DNA from 3 places in the Colwellia sp. MT41 genome. Region 3 is predicted to be linked to each of the others. Evidence: predicted binding sites of a transcription regulator. Region 3 holds the regulator's gene; each other region holds the start of a gene.
What was found. Region 3 encodes FNR, which switches genes on or off when oxygen is low (the NO sensors DNR and NnrR bind a similar motif). Its sites were predicted from a motif close to TTGATCTAGATCAA; they were not measured.
Positions count from the first base shown of each region.

Region 1: the regulator FNR is predicted to act here: its motif matches at 3,509-3,522, upstream of CMT41_RS00035 (TraR/DksA family transcriptional regulator).
Region 2: the regulator FNR is predicted to act here: its motif matches at 4,734-4,747, upstream of hemN (oxygen-independent coproporphyrinogen III oxidase).

Region 1 covers NZ_CP013145.1:5,947-13,018, forward strand. Annotated here, with positions in the region: gene gyrB (DNA topoisomerase (ATP-hydrolyzing) subunit B) at 1-270, shown strand, start outside; gene glyQ (glycine--tRNA ligase subunit alpha) at 422-1,378, shown strand; gene glyS (glycine--tRNA ligase subunit beta) at 1,378-3,444, shown strand; gene CMT41_RS00035 (TraR/DksA family transcriptional regulator) at 3,598-3,912, shown strand; partial or broken gene CMT41_RS19295 (transposase) at 4,003-4,566, opposite strand; gene CMT41_RS18855 (hypothetical protein) at 4,578-5,198, opposite strand; gene lepB (signal peptidase I) at 5,858-6,550, opposite strand; gene tusA (sulfurtransferase TusA) at 6,896-7,072, opposite strand, start outside.
Region 2 covers NZ_CP013145.1:4,068,227-4,075,298, forward strand. Annotated here, with positions in the region: gene CMT41_RS17195 (DUF6351 family protein) at 1-17, opposite strand, end outside; gene msrA (peptide-methionine (S)-S-oxide reductase MsrA) at 113-667, opposite strand; gene CMT41_RS17205 (DUF3083 family protein) at 1,079-2,191, opposite strand; gene CMT41_RS17210 (DUF3820 family protein) at 2,288-2,533, shown strand; gene rmf (ribosome modulation factor) at 2,971-3,144, shown strand; gene hemN (oxygen-independent coproporphyrinogen III oxidase) at 3,303-4,673, opposite strand; gene CMT41_RS17225 (DUF2489 domain-containing protein) at 4,818-5,306, opposite strand; gene yihI (Der GTPase-activating protein YihI) at 5,312-5,950, opposite strand; gene CMT41_RS17235 (hypothetical protein) at 6,075-6,332, opposite strand; gene tesB (acyl-CoA thioesterase II) at 6,507-7,072, shown strand, end outside.
Region 3 covers NZ_CP013145.1:2,548,416-2,555,487, forward strand. Annotated here, with positions in the region: gene CMT41_RS10875 (heavy metal translocating P-type ATPase) at 1-1,127, shown strand, start outside; gene ccoS (cbb3-type cytochrome oxidase assembly protein CcoS) at 1,156-1,362, shown strand; gene CMT41_RS10885 (sulfite exporter TauE/SafE family protein) at 1,366-2,112, shown strand; gene fnr (fumarate/nitrate reduction transcriptional regulator Fnr) at 2,166-2,885, shown strand; gene uspE (universal stress protein UspE) at 3,044-3,991, shown strand; gene CMT41_RS10900 (biotin-dependent carboxyltransferase family protein) at 4,080-5,060, opposite strand; gene pxpB (5-oxoprolinase subunit PxpB) at 5,140-5,856, opposite strand; gene CMT41_RS10910 (5-oxoprolinase subunit PxpA) at 5,893-6,618, opposite strand; gene CMT41_RS10915 (isopenicillin N synthase family dioxygenase) at 6,821-7,072, opposite strand, start outside.

The sequences.
Region 1 (7,072 bases), 1.8 Mb from region 3:
GTAGATACCTTTGATGAAGCTTTGGAATGGTTAATGACAGAATCGAAACGTGGTCTATACATACAGCGTTATAAAGGGCTAGGAGAAATGAACCCTGAGCAGCTTTGGGAAACTACCATGGATCCTGACACACGACGTATGTTACAGGTAACTATCGAAGATGCCATTGCTGCGGATCAACTGTTTACCACCTTGATGGGTGATCATGTAGAACCGCGCAGGAAATTTATCGAAGAAAATGCCTTACGAGTTTCAAACTTAGATATATAGTTCTTATTAAAGCTTAAATAAGATGCCCGGTCTTCATGTCTGGGCATTTTTGTAGCATAAACGTTATAATCGTCAGATGTAAAAAGCGCATGATAATTCCCAGCAAAGACCCTTTGCTCAGTTAACTAAGACAAAAGTGAATTTGAACACCATGACAACTTACCAAAGTAAAACTTTTCAAGGCTTAATTTTACAGTTGCAAGATTACTGGTCACGTCAAGGTTGTGCAATCGTACAACCTCTTGATTTAGAAGTTGGGGCAGGTACCTTCCATCCCATGACTTTTTTACGCTCAATTGGCCCTGAGCCGATCAGCAGTGCCTATGTACAACCTTGCCGACGTCCCACCGATGGTCGTTATGGTGAAAATCCAAATCGCTTACAGCACTATTATCAATTTCAAGTGATGCTAAAACCATCGCCAAAAAATATTCAGCAGCTTTACCTCAACTCGCTAAAAGAGTTAGGTATCGATCCTCTGGTGCATGATATTCGGTTTGTTGAAGATAACTGGGAATCACCTACCTTAGGTGCTTGGGGTTTAGGTTGGGAAATTTGGTTGAACGGCATGGAAATATCTCAATTTACCTACTTCCAACAAGTGGGTGGTTTAGAGTGTAAGCCAGTTACCGGTGAGATTACTTACGGCTTAGAGCGCTTAGCAATGTATATTCAAAATGTGGATAGCATTTATGATCTAGTGTGGACTGATGGCCCATTAGGAACTATCTATTACCGTGATATTTTTCACCAAAATGAAGTCGAGCAATCTACCTATAACTTTGAATACGCGGATGTTGACGCACTATTTAAGCAATTTGACCAATGTGAAAAAGAGAGTAAAAAACTGATTGAGGTAAACTTACCATTACCCGCTTATGAGCAAGTAATGAAAGCATCCCATGCCTTTAATATGCTTGATGCTCGCCATGCGATATCAGTAACTGAACGTCAGCGATATATTTTACGTGTCCGTACCTTATCTAAAGCCGTAGCAGAATCATATTACCAAAAACGTAAAGAGCTTGGCTTTCCCTTATGTAAAAATAGTGAAGGTAAAAATAATGATGCCAGTACGAAGCAAGCTTCAACTAAAGGAGATAAATAATGACTACTGAGACACTCCTTATTGAGCTTGGTACAGAAGAGTTACCACCAAAATCATTAAAAACATTAGCGATAGCTTTTTATGACAATATTAAAAGCCAACTCGATAGCCATAATTTAACTTATAGCGATATTAAGTGGTTTGCTACTCCGCGCCGTTTAGCTGTACAAGTTTTTGATTTAGTTGATAAACAACCAGATAAAATTGTAGAAAAGCGTGGACCAGCAGTCAATGTTGCTTTTGATGATGCCGGTAATGCCAGCAGAGCAGCGCAAGGGTGGGCAAGATCCAATGGTATCGATGTTGAGCAAGCCGAGCGTCTAGTAACCGATAAAGGTGAGTGGTTACTGTACCGTGCGACAGTTGCGGGGAAATATGTTACTGAATTAGTGCCGGATATGGTAACAAGCGCATTAAGTAAGTTACCTATTGCTAAACCAATGCGTTGGGGCGCTGAACGTATTCAGTTTATTCGTCCTGTGCACACGTTAACTATGCTTTTTGGTAGCGAAATAATTGCTGGTGAAGCCCTTGGCGTCAGTTCAAGTAACCAAGTGCAAGGTCATCGCTTTCATCATGAAGGTTTAGTGACCATTAATCATGCTAACGATTACCAAGCCGAATTAATCAAAGCTTATGTAGAAGTCGACTTTAACGTAAGACAAAGTAAAATTGTTGCGCAAATAAAACAAGTCGCTAAAGATATTGACGCTGTCGCTCTAATTGATGAAGAGTTACTAAACGAAGTCACGGCATTGGTTGAGTGGCCGGTAACCTTAGTAGGTACCTTCGATGAAAAATTCTTAAATGTTCCGGCTGAGCCATTAATATACTCGATGAAAGATCATCAGAAGTATTTTCCGGTAACCGATCATCAAGGCCGATTGGTTAACAAATTTATTTTTGTTGCCAATATCGAATCTAAAGATCCAAATACCGTTATTTTTGGTAATGAGAAGGTGATTCGCCCACGTTTGGCTGACGCTGAATTTTTCTTTAAAACAGATAAAAAACAGACTTTAGCATCAAGACTAGCCAGCCTTGAATCAGTATTATTTCAAAAGCAACTGGGTACACTGAAAGCAAAGTCTGAGCGAATCGCTACTTTATCTCAGTTCATTGCCGAACAGTTAAACGAGAATGCACAAGATGCGTACCGTGCTGGCTTACTGAGTAAAACCGACTTGATGACAGAAATGGTACTAGAGTTTCCACAAGTGCAAGGCACTATGGGTAAGTACTATGCATTGCATGATGGTGAAAATGAAAATATTGCCCAAGCACTGGAAGATCAATACCGGCCACGTTTTGCTGGTGATAGTCTACCTGAAGCCAATATTGGCTGTGCAGTCGCTATCAGTGATAAAATTGATACTTTAGTCGGTATCTTTGGTATTAATCAGGCTCCTAAGGGCGATAAAGACCCCTTTGCGCTACGAAGAGCCGCCATTGGTAGTATTCGTATCATCATTGAAAAACAGCTCGATTTAGACCTTGCCGTGTTAATTAACAAAAGTATCGAGTTATTTGGCGATAAATTAGTTAATAACAATACCGCTAGTGATGTTCTTGAATTTATTATGGGCCGATTTCGTGCCTTCTATCAAGAACAGGGTATTAGGGTTGATGTTATCCAAGCGGTATTGGCTAAAAAGCCCAGCGCACCACTTGATTTTGAAAAGCGTATTAAAGCCGTTACCTTCTTTGGTAAATTGCCGGAAGCAGCGACACTTGCTGCCGCAAATAAGCGTGTTGGTAATATACTGGCTAAATTTGATGGTGAGCTATATCAAGCCTTTAACAAAGATTTAGCAACAGAACAAGCGGAAAACGATTTAGCAAATATCTATCAAGAAATAAGCTTGAAAGTAGCTCCCTTGATGGCTGATAAAAATTACCAAGCCGCACTGACTGAATTAGCACAGCTTAAAACACCTATAGATACTTTCTTTGATAGTGTTATGGTGATGAGTGATGATGAAGCAGTTAAAATTAACCGGTTAACCTTGCTGAATGAAATTAGAAATAGTTTCTTTGCCATAGCGGATATATCAGTGCTGCAGTAATAAACTCAGCGACAAAATAGCGATCAAAGGTCATGGTAACATGGCCTTTTTTTATGGCTGAAATTTGAGCTAGAGCAATAATAACAGTACAAATAGGCGTAAGGTGAATGTAAGAGCTAATATAAAGAGATACCGAGTCATAAGGAGCTGTTTATGCCAAGCAAAGAAATCACAATATTATTGAAAAATAAACAAACACAGCTAACCAAGCGCATTGCCGCCATAGAAGCTGACTTTCATAAAGGCAGATCACAGGATTTTTCTGAGCAAGCTACGGAGACAGAAAATGATGGTGTACTTGATGAAATACATCACGAAGCAAAGTTAGAATTAACCTTAGTTAAATCGGCATTACAACGAATAGCCGAAGGATTATACGGACATTGTGAGGAGTGTGATGAATTGATAAACCCAGACCGTTTATCGGCGTTACCTTATACAAGCAAATGTATTAACTGTGCACTTTAGGCTCTGTTGTTGTTGTTGTTGTTGTTTAGTGTGGGCGAGTAAACAAGCGATACGCATAAACCCATCCATGGCTGAGGGATCCCCATTTCTTTATCTGAATTGTGCATCCGCGCATGCCTTTAACCCTCCTAGTGCTAGAGCAATGTCAGCAACATTAAACTGATATTGTTCTCGTCTGATTAACTCCTTTCCCAATCGAAAATAAGATAGTACTCGTCTAGATTTAACCGTGTTAGCTTGGAAGTCTTTATAGTAGCCTTTTATGTAAGCCATTTTTCCTACCAATATCAATGAAAATTGGGTAAGCATTGCTATCATGAGTAAAATATTTACTCGTTCTAAACTTGAACTTCGGCAAAAATTTAGTGCTAGGCCGTAACGTTCATTTTTTGTATCTCTAAAGCCTTCTTCTATCTGCATTCGTTGATTGTATAAGTTGACAATCCGCTCTGCAGGCCACTCTAATTCAGGCATGTTGCTCACTAACAACCAAGGCTCTCTACCGCCTTTAGCATACTCTAAGCTTACGCTTCTTCTACTTTTTTTACCGTCTAATGTTTTCGTACTCCTTCCTTTGGAGGCTTTTTTATAAAGGACGGCTGTGCAAGTGTGCTTTTGCGTCTTTCCCAACAAACATGTCCCTAAGTGCTTTTTTTCATTGACTTTTACTTGTGAAAATAATTCATAAACACTCTGCCATTGCTCTTCAACTTGAAGACTACTCTACCTCGTAAACGGCCAAGCCAAAACCATCCTTGTGCTTCTACTTCTTTAAACCACGGAACCCTATAACCAGCATCGGTTGAAATTATTGGGGTTATATTTTTAGGAAGAACTAACGCTAATTTATTCAAAAAATCTTTATGAGCGGTAACCGTGCCAAGTTGTTTTTCTGGATAAACTTCTTCATAAAGAGTAAATGCTCTGCCCCCTATAGGGATCACCGCGCGCAATATTTGTTTATCTAGCCTATTTACAGGTGACCAATCAATAATAATCAAAGGATATTTGATATTCTTGAGGCTGACTTTAGCAATCGCAGCATAAACACCTATCCGCTCTTGGTGTAAATTTTCATTGCCTAATAGCCGACAGACACGTTTAATGGAGTTTTTAACTTTTGCTTTAGTATTGATGATACCTCTGCCTAAACCTGTAAGGGTAAGCGTTTCATCCATTGCAAGTGAGTCAGTACAATCTAAAACAGCTTTGATCCTCCGTTTATCATTAATAGCATTAAAAGAAGACATTTTGAAAAAGGTGTGTAACATAGTGGATGTATTCATGAATATTGACGTCAATTGGGTTTTAGAGAATTTAATGATCGCCGATATTCATGGGTACACCTAACCTTATTTAACTATTTTTATGCTTTTTTTAATGAGTCTCCCGGCCCAAGGGTTTCGCTTAGGCGAAATTTTCTGCGAAAAGAGAGGGTATCTTTAGTTAGTTTATCTCATCTTTTTTCACCGTAAGCGCTGGGGAATTAAACCCAACTAAGATTAAAAAGTTATGGGGATTCGTCAGCCATGGGGCTCTACACAAGCATCAGGACAGTGTGCTCCTGCACTGTCTAGTAAGGGTATATCCATATACCGTCATGCTTGTGACGCTCGCTTTTATCACACCACCAACACTCACTGTAAAATCAATAGCCTTACTATATTACCAACACCTAACTACAACACCGCTGCTTTAACATGCAAGAAAATCAGCTAGGAGAGGAGAATGACAGTAGAGAAACATAACTTACACCGCGAATTCCCACATTTAACCGATGAAATACAGCACTTATAAATGAATGACAACTATTTTTATAGAAGCTTTAATGAGTATCATGAAGTTGATAAATAAATTCACCGAATAGAGCAGGGTGTTGAAAATAGCGGCATAGCTATTACCATAAAATAGGCCTTGCCAACACCCGTTCGGTTTTTTCTATTAGTTAGATACCATAAATATCTTTGAAAAATCGTTTAGCGCGGGGAAGATAAAAATTATTATAATCTACAGAAAATGCGATGGCTGTTGCCTTGCCTCGCAACTCTTGATGTGGCACAAAGCCATAAACACGAGAATCGGCACTATGGCGGCGATTGTCACCTAACACGAGATAATGACCCGCAGGTACCGTTATCGGGCCAAAATTGCTAAGCCTATTACTTGCTGTGTTATCAATGTTTATCTGATGTTTAATATTCGCTAATTTTTCTATTGTTACCGTTACACTCGCGGAATCTGCTGACCAGGTACTTTTACTTGAAGGGCTATAAGATAAGGCTAAACCGTTTATTTCAATAACTTCATTGTTCATCGCGACGACATCACCAGGTAAACCCACAATTCGTTTAATTAATCGAAGATCAGCCGGTTTAGATTCGAAGACTACAATTTCTCCACGTTGTGGTGTATTAAGGGCAAGTAATATTATATCGGTAAAGGGCAAGCGTAAATCATAGGCCATTTTGTTTACCACTATGCGATCACCTACTTTAATGGTGGGCTGCATTGAACCGCTAGGTACTGAATACCAGTCAGCAACAGCACTACGAAATACCGACATTAGTAAAATAAAAATAAGCAGTTTTTTATTACTTAGTAAAATTGCAATGAGTTTATTATTGCTAGCTTTTAGCATTATGTCTTGCTCCTTATGTAAATACCTACCAGCTATAAGGCAACATAAAAGCATGATAGTTCCACACAGAAATACTTACTTAACCTGAACTCTGGATAATGAGTGCTTGATGGTTTAGTAAAAACAACAATTTACGATTATTAAGAATAACATTTACAAAATCAGTCGCGATATAGGTTATCAATGTTTCAATTTATTCGATTATCAAGGCATAACGTTTATGAATAACGAGTTATTTATCGACGTTTTAACGCTGATAATCAGATAAAGGGGAATATTGAGCAAGTGCTGCTTATCCAGAGTTCAGGTTACTTACAACTAGCTAAGAAAAACACTGCGTCAGGGTTAACTTTTTTTTATCACATACAGATAGGGTAGTTTTTCTGTTTGCTTAGCCAGAAGCTCATGCTCCATAAAGCGACAAAAGCTTGGAATATCTCTAGCGGTAGAAGGGTCATCACATTTAATTAATAAGGTCTCACCGCTGGCGATTTTTCGAATATTCATACGAACCATCATCAC
Region 2 (7,072 bases), 1.5 Mb from region 3:
AGTTTTTTCTTATGCATAGCAGCACCACCGAAAAAAAACAGCCAACACCTAGGTTAAATATAGTGCAGAACATCAGTTAAGGTAGAAAATATTACGCAGAAAACGTTATCGCTTATTTCAATTTAGCCACGAAGGTTTTTCTAAACTTGGCTAATTTAGGTGATACTACTGCTTGGCAGTACTGATTTTCAGGATTATTTTTAAAGTATTCTTGATGATAATCTTCACCACAATAGAAAGTAACTGCAGGGCTAACTTGCGTTACGATAGGATCATCAAATAATTGCTTTGCCGTGATCTGCGCCAGCATAGCTAAGGCAACTTTTTCTTGTTGTGCATCATGGGTAAATATTTCAGAGCGGTACTGGCTACCAATATCATTGCCTTGACGATTTAGCTGTGTTGGATTGTGTAAGCTGAAAAATATTTCCAGTATTTCACCATAACTAATTATCTGGCTATCAAACTGCAGCTGTACTACTTCAGCATGGCCGCTATTGCCCGTACAAATCTCTTTATACGTTGGATCTATACTCTCACCACCCATATAACCAGATGTTGCGCTAATAATACCCTTAACACAGTTAAAAGCACTTTCAATACACCAAAAACAACCTCCAGCCAGAGTAGTCGTTTGTATCGTTTTTTCGTTAACTTGCTCGGTCATTTTACCTGGTACCTTATTCATTAATTTTATCATTTACCTCAGTCTTCTTATTACAAAAAGCTAAGAACTCATGGTTATTTTACTCGGCTCTGTTGATCTTTTAGGGTTAAAATTTATCTAATATAAAGCGGTTTTAATCGCGGCGCTAGTTTCGTAGCAGAGCGACACTGCACGAGCTCTGCCTTGTCTACATAGCAAACAAAGTGCTGTAAAAGTTATGTCAAAATTTCAACAGACCCTAAGAGTATTATTATACTTATTTAACCTATTTGTTACCGAATAAAAGCAGATGCCACACGTTTTAACAATAACCAAACAGATTCAGGCTATTATTGCGCCGCGTGATGATAACAATGCAATGACTTTCGGCCGTTCAATTTATTATCGCCACCATCAGCTTAAATAACTCAATTAAAAATTATAAGCCAGATGTTGATGAAATCTGACCATCAACTCGTCTTTACTCGGCTCTATTTCCAGCTCTACCGCCATCAATTTCATCGCTTGTTCGATTTGATTTAAAAAACGACCAAAACCATAGTCACTATTATTCTCAGGGGTCGCGACAAAAACGAATTGCACGCTATCAGTTAATTCCCTGGCATTCCACTTACTAATAATGCCACAAGGGCTTTGCTCTGGGTTGTAGCCCAACATTTGTAACTCGCCAACACGGGAAACGATCTCATGAATACTATACCTAATAATTGGCACTAAACCATTAGCAATCATAGCACCATTATTCAAGTTATAGCGCTTTGCCGCCATAGTAAAGACGTCAGTTAAATAAGTGTACAAAGGGTTGTAAGGATCTTGTGAGTTGCTATCAATTTCTACCTGCTGCAATAGTTTATTAGTTATATTTAAGGTGACCACGGCATAACTCATGGCACTGTGGTAAGCGGGTAATTGTACACCTTGACTGGCATAACGTTTTTTAATTTCACGTAATTTATGTACTTGTGTTGTGGTACAGCCCTTATTTTTAGCAAATAAATCATAGGTAAGGTGCTGATGATCTCTAAGACGCATGTCACTTTTATCTAGCTGAATCTTTTCGCAGAATTTTTGTACCACTTGACTCACTCGGCTATGGAATTTGGCGGCATTAACTCGAATGTCATTGCCCGTAGCCAAAAAAAGTAAGCAAACTTTCTTTGCTCTTTTACTACCATCAAAGAATGACTTTTTCAGGTGGTGACTTTCGGGATTGTAATAAAATATAATTTGCTGATTGGTTTGCCATTGATGTAATTCCTGGCTATAACGAACACGCGCTAATTTATCGTTGGCAATAAATTGACAATTATCGAGCTCTATTTCATCGGTCAATTCAAAAAACAATGCCGATAATTGCTGATAACAATCAGAGTATGGCTGTGGTTTTAACTCGCTGTATTTTCCTGAAAACTGCTGTATTAACTCATCGGTCAAACTAAACTCAGCTAAAATATATTGATTATCACGCACATTACCTGGTAAGTACGCTTTGTGAGCAGCACTTCGCTTTCTAATAATTGACATCTGTCCTCCCTAATTTTATTAACGCGGTTACCTTTTAAGATAGGAGCAGTATAATGAGCGCCGATGAAGCTTTTGTGACTTAGATATGTCACTAATATGACACGCGCCAGAGAAGGAAGTATTTTGCTAAACGACCAACAAGCACTGATTGATGCCATTAATCAAACCATGCCCTTTGGAAAATATGCTGGCAGAAAGCTGTTACAACTGCCGGAGCCTTATTTGGTTTGGTTCCATGGCAAGGGTTTTCCCGAAGGGAAATTAGGGCAACAGTTAGCTTTAATGTATGAAGTAAAGCTCAACGGGCTAGAAGCTATGCTGCAACCTTTATTAAAAAGTTAATGCTTAATTAAACCTTGCCAAAGTGAGCTAAGTCCCTCAGCAATTAACCTGCTATCAGACTGTCCAATATTAAAGCCTGCCATGCTATTTTCTTTAGAGTAATTTTGTCTAAAAAACAGGCTACTTAATATCTCAAGTAATATCGATTCTCATGACAATTTGTTAAGCAGTTGTTTTAACAAACAATCTTTCAAGGTAGTAAAGTAGCTATTAGAACTTTCTCTTTCGGTCTTTTTTTCAGGCTGGTAATTTAGCTTTTTCCGCTTGCATCACTTGCCAAAATCCTCTTAAATAAACTGTCGATTAAATAAAATTTATGCGAAATATAAGGCAAAGTTAGTAAATCGACCACTCTGTAGTATTTAGAAACCTTTAGCTAATTAGGGTTTCTAAATTTGTTATCAATAAATTTATAAGATAATTACGAGGTGTTGTAGATGAAAAGACAAAAAAGAGATAAATTTGGCAGAGCCCATGCTAATGGCTATCAAGCTGGCTTAGGTGGCAAAGCTAAGGAGCAGTGCCCTTATCAAAATATTGAGGTGAAATCGCACTGGTTAGGAGGTTGGCGAGAGGCCATTACCGATAGGAATATGGGCTTATTTCGCTAACTCAACTTGCCCGCCTAAATAAGCAGAAAATTACCGTGCTAAGCCCCGAACTTAAACATTCGGGGTCATTACCTTCAATAAGTATCTTTAGTAAATTACCTGCAACACGTTAGCCTCAACAAGCAAATCGCAAAGTCTATGCAGGTATACCCAGTAGATTAAATTACCCGCGAGAAGCGCTGTTGATTAATATGTTTTTTCATATAAGCATCAAAGCTCATGCAAATAATACGAATTAGTAAACGGGCTTTTTGCTCGACTTTGATAAAATCTTTATTATTTTCGAGCAAACCATCATCAATAAAGCTATTTAATAACAGTAAATCTTCCGCAAAGTATTCATCAAAGTTAATGTTATATTTTTTATTAATTACCTGTTTATCTAGATACAAGTTACACATTAATTCACCAATAACTTCGCCGCGTAAAATATCATCTTCCGACAAGCTAACACCTTTAATTTGTGCATGCTGGTGTTGTGTAATCGCTCGGTAATATTCGTTCAAATCTTTAATATTTTGGCTAAAGCTATTACCAATGGCACTAATTGCTGACACCCCTAAGCCTAATAGATCACAGCCGCCCTTGGTGGTATAGCCTTGAAAGTTACGATGCAAAGTTCCATCATTTTGCGCGAGTGATAACTCGTCATTAGGCTTAGCAAAATGATCCATGCCAATAAAGTCATAGCCAAAATCACAGAGTTTCTCAATAGCCAACTTCATTAAGGCAAATTTTTCTTGCGTATTAGGTAGCCATTCATCACGCAATTTACGCTGCGCAGCAAAACGACTGGGTAAATGGGCATAGCTAAACAATGAAATACGATCCACATGCCATTGATGTGCTTTCACTAAGGTTTTTTCAAAATTCACTAGCGTTTGATGTGGTAAGCCATAAATAAGATCGATATTAATAGATTTAAAGCCGACCGCTTTAGCATGCTTAATAAAGTCACCAATAAACTCAGTTGACTGTACGCGGTTAATGGCTTGTTGTACCTTTAAATCAAGATCTTGCACACCTAAGCTTAAGCGATTAAAACCTAAAGCATATAAGTGATCGGCTAAGTCCATTTCGATTTCACGAGGATCAATTTCAATACTCATTTCTAAATCATCAGAAAAATCGAACTTTTCTTTAAGCAAGCTGACCAATTGTGTTATTTGTGGCTGGGTTAAAAAACTTGGTGTACCGCCACCCCAATGTAACTGTTTAACTTTATAGTCTTTAAATAATGGCGCTTGTAAGGCTATTTCTTGCGCTAAATATTCCAGGTAAGTATCCGCTTTATCACGATGGCGAGTTACCACTTTATTACAACCACAGTAATAGCAAAGTGTATGACAGAAAGGGATATGTACGTACAATGACAATTCACGGCTTGGTGAATTTGCTATCGCTTCAATAAAATCGTCATGGTTAAAATCATCATGGAACTCTAACGCCGTGGGGTAAGAGGTGTATCTTGGTCCACTGGTGTTATATTTATTTAATAGCGTATTATCTAAAAATTGACTTACTTGCATGTTTTCTTACTCTGTTATTTAGTTAACGAAAACATTATAGCCAGTTGAGATATAGGGTTATTGATCAAGCGCAATAATAGCCTTAATAAGAAGAGCAATAGCGAGAGATTGCCGCTATTGGCGGCAAATATAAAAAGGGGATAACTAAGCAGTTAAGCGAGTGAGCTGCTCTGAGGTGAACTGATGCAGCACATCTAAGTCTGCGACGACTTTATCATGCATTTCATTTAAAGCCTTCATGCGTTGATAGTCTTCGCGCATGCGCTCTTTTTTTGTTAAGGCTTTACGTGCATCACGTATGGCAAAGCCTTTAATTTCATCATATAGAGTATAAATTCCGGGGAACTTGCTCGTTACTTCAGTCACTGTTTTTAAGGATGATAACAGTACCGATAAGCGCCAGCAGCCTTCATCAAATTCACATTGCTCTTGCTGCATAGCGCGAGTAATTAATAACACACTATCAAAAACTTTCTTGTCGTGTTTATTCAATGCTTGTTGCTGTTTTATTTTTGCTTGAGCTTGTTGCTGCTTTTGCTGTGCTACTTGCTTTAATAGCTTGCCCGCATAAAATGCTAAAACCAAGACTATTATCACAGCAAGCAACAAAGCATAAAGCCAAAAATCACTCATTCAGGCTACTCTTTCTCTTTAAAATCGGAAAAGTCAGGGTTATCTAACTTATCCCATAACTCTTCTTCACTACCACTGTTGTTAGCTTCATCGCTAACTTCTTCATCATCTTCTTCATCAAGACCTAATTCAGTCGATAAAGCTTGATGACGCGCCATCATGTCATTGTAGTAATTAACTTCTTGCTCAGTTAAGGCAATATCATCTTCTTGCTTAGCTAAAATACTTTGCAATGCTTCATCTTGCTCAATGGCATCAAGTTCTTGCTCTGCAGACAGTTCATTGTTAACCGGGAGTTCACTCTCAGCATTTTCAACATTTTCAACATTTTCAACATAACGAATACTAGCGATACCTGCTGACTTCTGGCTTTTTTGTGGTGTTTTTACTTGTTTTGTTTTTTCTGCTTTGGCGACAATTTTTCCCAAAGCAATAGGGGTTTTATTCCCTAAACGAGAGTCTGTGTTAGTCACTTGCTGATTGCTATTTGTTTTTTCTTGCACAGCTTCTTTTTGGCGATTGCCCGCCGGTTTACCCGTAGTTTTACGAGTCCGTTTTTCAACTTTAGATAATTCTTGCTTACTTAACTTAGGTTTAGCAGTCGGTGCGTTACCTGGCTTTCTTGATTTTTTTGAACGAGACATAGATACAATTACTTATTTACCAATAATGCCGACTATTTTACGTTATTAAACGCCGAAAAACCTTAAAAAGTAGAAAAAAGACACAAAAAAAGCGCCAATAGGCGCTTTTTTCTGTCTCGCTAGCTTAATGACGAATTTGGATATTAGGGTGAGTATTGATTTCTCCCCCTTTAGAGATAATCGCAATATTGTCATTACAGCTTAACACGGCAATATGCTTATCATGAAAATCTCTAATAAAGTTAAGTTGATAACCAAATTGCGTTAAGCTGCTGGCCGAAAATTTTTGTGCCAGAGTTAATTCTTCCCAGAGATCATCTGCATCACTCGGCATGTTTTGCCGACGTTCCAACAAATTTTCTCTTCGCATTGCTACAGCCATAATTACCTCTTCCCAGTCCAATTATGATTTAATTAAAATTCTGTTATTTGTATTATTATTATTATTTTGCACAAAACTTAACCTACTTTGCATGTAACATCAATAATGATTACACTAGATACCTTAAATAAATTGCTATTTAGGCAAATAGCCTTTGAAATGTAAGGTAAAAAAATGTCACGTGTACTAGACGAATTATCGGCGTTATTAAAATTAGAAGTAATTGAGCAAGGTATCTATCGCGGACAAAGTCAAGATTTAGGCTATAAGGCACTCTTCGGTGGTCAAGTAATGGGTCAAGCCCTTTCTGCCGCTCAAGAGACCATTGCCGCTAATCGCTTTGTTCATTCGCTGCATTCATATTTTTTACGCCCAGGCGATGCAAGTATGCCGGTTGTTTATCAAGTAGAAGTCATTCGTGACGGCGCTAGTTTTAGCACCCGTCGTGTGCAAGCGGTACAAAATGGTAAAACCATCTTTTATATGACCGCCTCTTTTCAACATACTGAAACGGGCTTTGACCATCAAGATACCATGCCAAAGGTTACCCCTCCTGAAGAACTGTCATCATTTACCGATTATATAAAAGCGAATCAGCAGTATATCCCTGAGTCACTGCGCGAAAAATTTTTAGCCGAAAAGCCTATCGATGTTCGTCCCGTGCAACAATATAACTGGTTACAACCAAAGCCAACCAATTCGGCCAGCCAAATGTGGATCAAAGCCAACGGTGATTTACC
Region 3 (7,072 bases):
TTCTATTAACCTCCATTGCTACGGCGATTTATTGGCAGCAACACCTGCCAGAAGAAGCCTTTTGGATTACCCTTTCCGTTTTAGTGGCTACCTGCCCTTGCGCACTTTCTTTAGCAACACCTACCGGATTAACGTGTGCCACTACGCGGTTAAATCGCGCTGGCATTATGATTAAAGGTGGTCATGTTATGGAGACCATGCCAAAAATAAATTGTTTTGCTTTTGATAAAACCGGTACCTTGACCACAGGTGAATTTACCATTCACCTGGTTGAGTTAATTGATAACGATGCAAGTATTACTGGCTCAAACTACAGCCAAGCGCAAGTACTCGCCATTGCCGCAGCATTAGAAGCGCACTCTGAGCACCCTATTGCCAAGCCTTTTGCCGAACATAGAGATTACAGTCTAACGGCGAAGCAGGTAAAAGTTCATTCTGGTCAAGGTGTTAGCGGTATTATTGATAACATTGACTATGCCATTGGTAAACGCTCCTGGTTAGAGAAAAACGCTGTGCTGGATCATAGTCATACACCATCATTTAATGGTACCCGCTGCCTGTTAATGGCTAATAAAAAGATTATTGCCGCTTTTTACTTAATTGATAAAGTTCGTGATGAAGCCTTTGCCACCATATCTAGCTTAAACAAAGACAACAAAACTTTATTGTTATCGGGTGATGGCCAAGTAGCATGTGACAATTTAGCGAAAATACTCCCCCTTAATACAGTCTTGGGCGGCTTAAGTGCCCAAGATAAAATGCAGCAAATTAAATATGCCCAAGAGCAAGGTTTTAACGTCGCTATGATTGGGGATGGTGTTAACGATTCACCGGTATTTGGCGCGGCTCATATATCTATTGCCATGGGCTGTGGTGCAGATATTACTAAAAGTGGCGCAGATGTGATATTGCTTAATAACAAACTAAGCAGTATCAATACCTTGATAGAAGTGTCTCGCCGAACGCGTCGAATAATCTTCCAAAATTACTTATGGGCCTTTGGTTATAATGCTATGGTATTACCCTTAGCTGTGGCCGGTTATATAACACCTTATATGGCAGTAATTGGCATGTCGGCCAGCTCGATTCTAGTGATTAGTAATTCATTACGTATACTTAAACAGTAAATTAAACGGTAAATTAACAATGAGCATTATGTATATTTTAATCCCAGTCGCCGTTATGTTAACCGCTTTAGCGATTTACCTATTTTTCTGGGCAGTGAAGGCTGAACAATTTGACGACCTTGAGAAACAAGGCATGAGTATTCTTTTTGATGAAAAACAACAGCCAAAAAGTAATAAAGAAAGGCCAGAGGATGAAATAGCCAGCAGTGCCAGAGCACAGAAAAGTCTCAAATAACTAATGAGTTTAGATCTGTTTTCCGCTTTTATCATCGGTTTACTCGGCTCTGGTCACTGCTTGGCTATGTGTGGTGGCATTACCACTATGCTGACCTCGGCTATCAAACCGACTCACTTAGCAAGGGCTAAAAACACTAGCCCAGGCGATATACCTGTTACGGTAAACCTTGCACCGTCCAACTGCTCCCCAGCAACATCTCGTTTGAATTTAGTCTTTTTCTACCATATCGGACGTATTGCCAGTTATTGTTTAATTGGCGCGATTGTCGGTTTTACTGGCTCAATTGCCGCTAAGAATATTGGCGTACCTATTGCTGGCTTGCGTTTACTTGCCGCTGTCTTCCTTATTTTATTGGGTTTATATATCGGACAATGGCTTTTATGGCTTAACCGCATTGAATCACTGGGTAAAGGTTTGTGGGGGTTTATATCGCCACTTGCCAAACATGTGATCCCTGTTGATAATAGTAAAAAAGCACTGGGCTTAGGCGCTTTATGGGGCTGGTTACCTTGTGGCTTAGTCTATTCGACCCTAACGTGGGCACTCGCTAGCGGTAGTAGCCTAACAGGCGCAGCAATTATGCTTTTTTTCGGTTTAGGCACTTTACCGGCCTTAGTAGCATTATCACTGGGGATCGGTAGCATAAAAAAACTACTAGTCAACCACATTTTTAGGAAAATCATGGCAATTTCACTTATTGGCTATGGCTGCTATAGTTTTATTGTTGCATATCAACTTATGTTCTAATAACATAGACTTGCCTTATTTTAGTGTAACTAGTTAGATCACAGAGTAATAACATGCCCAATATAAATTGTCCTTCGACACAACATATCAATTGTCAAAACTGTAGTATTAGTGAGCTATGTTTACCCTTTTCTCTCAATGATAAAGAACTTGATACCCTTGACGGAATTATTGACCGTAAACGTCCGGTTCATAAAGGCGATAAAATTTTTCATGATGGTCAAAAATTTAATGCCTTATATGCCATACGTTCAGGTACATTCAAAACGTTTACCGTTAATAAACAAGGCGAAGAGCAAATTACTGGCTTTCATTTAGCGGGTGATTTACTTGGCTTTGATGCCATCGCTGAAGATTCTCACCCAAGTTTTGCCCAAGCGCTAGAAACCTCAATGGTCTGTGAAATTCCATATACTCAGTTAGATGTATTATCTGATACTATGCCTAAGCTGAAAAAACAGGTGTTACGTTTGATGAGTAACGAAATTAAAACTGATCAGCAAATGCTTACCCTGCTTAATAGAAAAAATGCCGAACAACGTGTCGCCACCTTCATCGTCAGCTTAAGTGAGCGCTACCATGCCCGTGGCCTATCAGCGACAGAGTTTCGTTTGACCATGACCCGTAGTGACATTGGCAATTATATTGGTTTAACCGTGGAAACGGTTAGCCGCTTATTTAATCGCTTCCATAAAAGTGCTTTAATTAAAGTCGATGGTAAATTAATTACCATCTTAGATACCGACAAACTCTGTGAGACAGCCGCGCTCTAACCCCCCTCAACTAGTTTCTTGCTCTTGGTTTTATATATTCCTAAAGATAATAAAACCAAAGAAAATTAAACTTGATTTAAAACAAGCATTAATTTGTCAACTTTGCTATAAATAAGCTAACGTTGCTGAACTTACCCTTTATTTTGCCAGAGGTTGCCATGGACATGTATCAAAATATCCTTGTTGTGATTGATCCGACAACAGAAGAACAAAAAGCACTTAAAAGAGCCATAGACCTTGCTGAAAGAATTCACACGGCTCGCCCTGATCAGCAAATAAATATTACCGCTTTTTTTAGTATTTTTGATTTTTCTTATGAGATGACCACTATTTTATCCAGTGTCGACCGAGATAACATGCGCCAAATGGTTATTAAAGAAAGACAAGTATGGCTAGATGACATTATCTTAGCAACAAATTGCAAAATGAAGATTACCAGCCAAGTGGTTTGGCATAACCGACCTTTTGAAGCCATTATCAAGCAAGTTATTGCACATAATTATGATTTAGTGATTAAAGGCACACACCAACATGATAAGTTCAAATCGGTGGTATTCACCCCAACCGATTGGCATATATTGAGAAAATGTCCTTGCCCAGTGTTACTCGTTAAAGAGCACGAGTGGCCTCTACAAGGCAATATATTAGCGGCGGTTAATGTTGGTAGTGATGAAACTGAACACTTATCTTTAAATAATACCATAACCACACAAGCAAAAAATCTTGCCCAGTTAATTACCGCCAATGTGCACTTAGTGAACTCCTACCCTGGTACCCCAGTCAATATTGCTATTGAAATCCCAGAGTTTGATGCCAGTGAATACAACAGTACCATGCAAGCACACCATCAAGAAGCGATGAGACAGCACGCAAATAGCTTTGACATTCCCTTGGCTAACACTTATGTTGAAGAAGGTTTGCCCGAAAGCGTTATTGAGCAAGTAGCGTTAAAAATTGATGCTGAATTAGTTATCTTAGGCACTGTTGGTCGTACTGGCATCTCTGCCGCGCTGATTGGTAATACGGCCGAGCATGTTATCGACCAGTTAAACTGTGATGTACTGGCCCTCAAACCTGATGGTTATGTGTCACCACTGGCTGATTAAACGGCCCCCGCAAACGAAAAACTTAAATAAACGGCAAAACTACCTCAGTGTTGCCGTTTTGTCTTTTAAATATTGTTAATGCCGCTAGTTATAAGTGAATAAGCTGCGCTTGTTTAAGGCGACTTAAGTTAAGGTGAAATAAGTTATCTGCTTGTGACATGGAGATAGCCTCAAAGTGCACACTATCACCTTGGCGTAATTGCGAAAGCTTGGCACAATCGGATGAAATAACTGCACCAATTTTAGGATAGCCGCCAATAGTTTGTCTGTCATTCAGTAACACTATGGGCTGACCATCTGCCGGTATTTGCACGGCGCCATAACAAATGCCTTCCGATAATATACCATTAATATCTGCCTTTATCGCTCGCCCTTGCAAACGATAACCCATACGGTCCCAGTGTTTACTCACTTGATAGTCATTAGCAAAGAACAGCCTTTTCTCTATCGCGGAGAAGTGTTGCTGCTGATAACTGAGTACCGTGTGTAATAGCACCTCATTGGCATAGTGGGGTTGTCGAGACTCAGGTAGCATTAAGTGTTTTCGCAGATAACCTCCTCTCGACACAACATGGCAAGGTAATACCTCATTAACGGCGATTTTAGCCCCCTTTAAGCCGCCGACCGACTCTCGACAAACGGTGGCTGTGCTACCAAAACTGGCTTTAATGACAAAGCCACCCGCTACCGCTAAATAGCAACGTACACCAACAGACGCAAACCCCAAGCAAACACTATCACCGGCTTTAACAAGGAAGCTTTGCCAAAGTGTTTTTGCGCGGCCGTTGACGGTTAGCGGCATGGGTGCACCGGTAACCGCAATAATACAATCGACTTGTGCTATTAACTGTAAACCACCTAAACTAATTTCAATAACGGTCGCATTAAGTGCATTACCACATAAGCTATTGGCCCAATAAAAAGCTAAGGAGTCTGCCGGGCCGCCGTTGGTTAGTCCTAAATTAAAGGCGCCAAAACGGCCTGCATCTTGAACTAAGCTCAACACCCCGGCATTAGTGACTAAAAAACCTAACGGGTTAATAGCCGCTTTAGTTAGTACTTTACTCATAAGGCTATAACCTTCATCCCCGTACTCACCTGCCCTCGTTTAAGCTTATTTAAGTGGCTATTGATTACCGTCCCAAACATCAAGATAATTTCCCGCCTTGGTTAAGATACAGCTGTCTATCAATGGCGATAAACTTTACCCTATCGCCTACTGCGAGTGGCATTATCGGCTTTGCTTGCGGATTAAACATATCAACAGGACATAAACCTATAATATTCCAACCACCGGGAGATTGGGCTGGATAAACCGCTGTTTGTCTATCCGCAATAGCGACCGCGCCTTTGGGTACTTTTAATCTTGGTGTCGTTAGCCTTGGCATAGCAATACGCTCATCAACTTCACCTAAATAAGCAAAACCTGGGGCAAAACCTATGGCATAAACACGATACTCTTGCCCTTGATGTAAAGCGATAACTTGCTCGACACTCAGCTTGGCGTGTTTAGCAATGCGCACTAAATCCATGCCTGATTCGAGCGAATAATAACAAGGTAGCTCAATTAACCTGCCCAGCTTACTGTTGGCTAGGTTACATTGCTTTAATAGTTCTTGCAGCTGGTTACGTAAATGGTGATGGTCAATTTTAACTAAATCGAATACCACTAAAATAGAGGCATATGAAGGGATAAGATCAACAATCACTGCTGATAGATGTTGCCGAATAAGCTGCTCTGCTTGCTGAACTTTACGGTTGATTTCAGCAGAAACAACAAGCGAATTCTGCTCACGGGGTGAGAAATAAAGTATCAGAGCATTTTCACCGGCAACGTCGAGGTGAATAGTATCGTTAATTTTCATCGGCGGTAAGTATCATTAGTCTTAACTACCATGATATCAGCTCAGTAAAGCTTTAATGTCGCTAATGGCTTGCACCCCGGCAAGGTTATCTCCATGCACACATAAGCTATCGACGTTCAGTGCAAGTACCTTACCTGATACAGTAGTGATTGTGCCCTGTTCAACTAGTTGCTTAACTTGCGCCAACATGGCAGCTTTATTTAACACGGCACCCGCATGGCTGCGTGCTAGTAACTTGCCTTCATCGTCATAACAGCGGTCGGCAAAGGCTTCTGCGTATACTGAGATGCCAAACGTATTAGCTTGTGTTTTAAACGCCGCCAACTCGGGCGTAGCTTGTAACATCAGAGTGAGTTGCTGTGGATATTGACTTAAGGCCATTAAAATAGCGGTAAATACTGCCGGCTTTTCCATCATATCGTTATAAAGCGCACCATGTGGTTTTACATAATCTATCGACAGTCCTTGTGCCCTTGCCATACCGTCTAATGCCGCTACTTGATAGTGGATTAGGGCAATAATTTCCTCGGTTGAGCAAACCATAGCACGTCGGCCAAAACCTACTAAATCAGGGTAGCTAGGATGTGCACCGACACTCACTTGCTGTTGTTTTGCTAAGGCCAATGTTTTTTGCATTACTAACGGGTCGCCGCCATGAAAACCGCAGGCAATATTTGCTTGGTCAATATGGGGCATGACTTCATCATCGAGTCCCATGGTCCAAGCTCCAAAACTCTCCCCTAAATCACAGTTTAATTTCATCTTCATCAACATTTACACCTACTAAGATAATTTATCTTAACCAACTAATCTAATCGAACTTATTGTTATAAAAGATTATATACCTAAAGCAAGTGGTTAAAATAGTAACTTATTAATAGTGTTCATTTCAAAATAAAAAAGCCGACCAGTGAACACACTTGTCGGCTTTAATTGTCCGGTATCAATAAGTTAACTAGCTAGGCTATACTTTAACCCCTAACTCACGTAGACGTTCGAGTAAATAACTGGCTTGGGTATGTTGCTCAGATAAAACCACTTCACTACGTGGATGCAAAAATAAAGGTAGAGAAATACGAGATTTATCGCTGCCTTTACCGCTAGGGTTGATCACGCGATGGCTGGTTGATGGAAAATAACCACCCGATGCTTCTTGTAACATATCACCAATATTAATGATTAGATTGCCAAAATCAGACGGTACATCCATCCATTC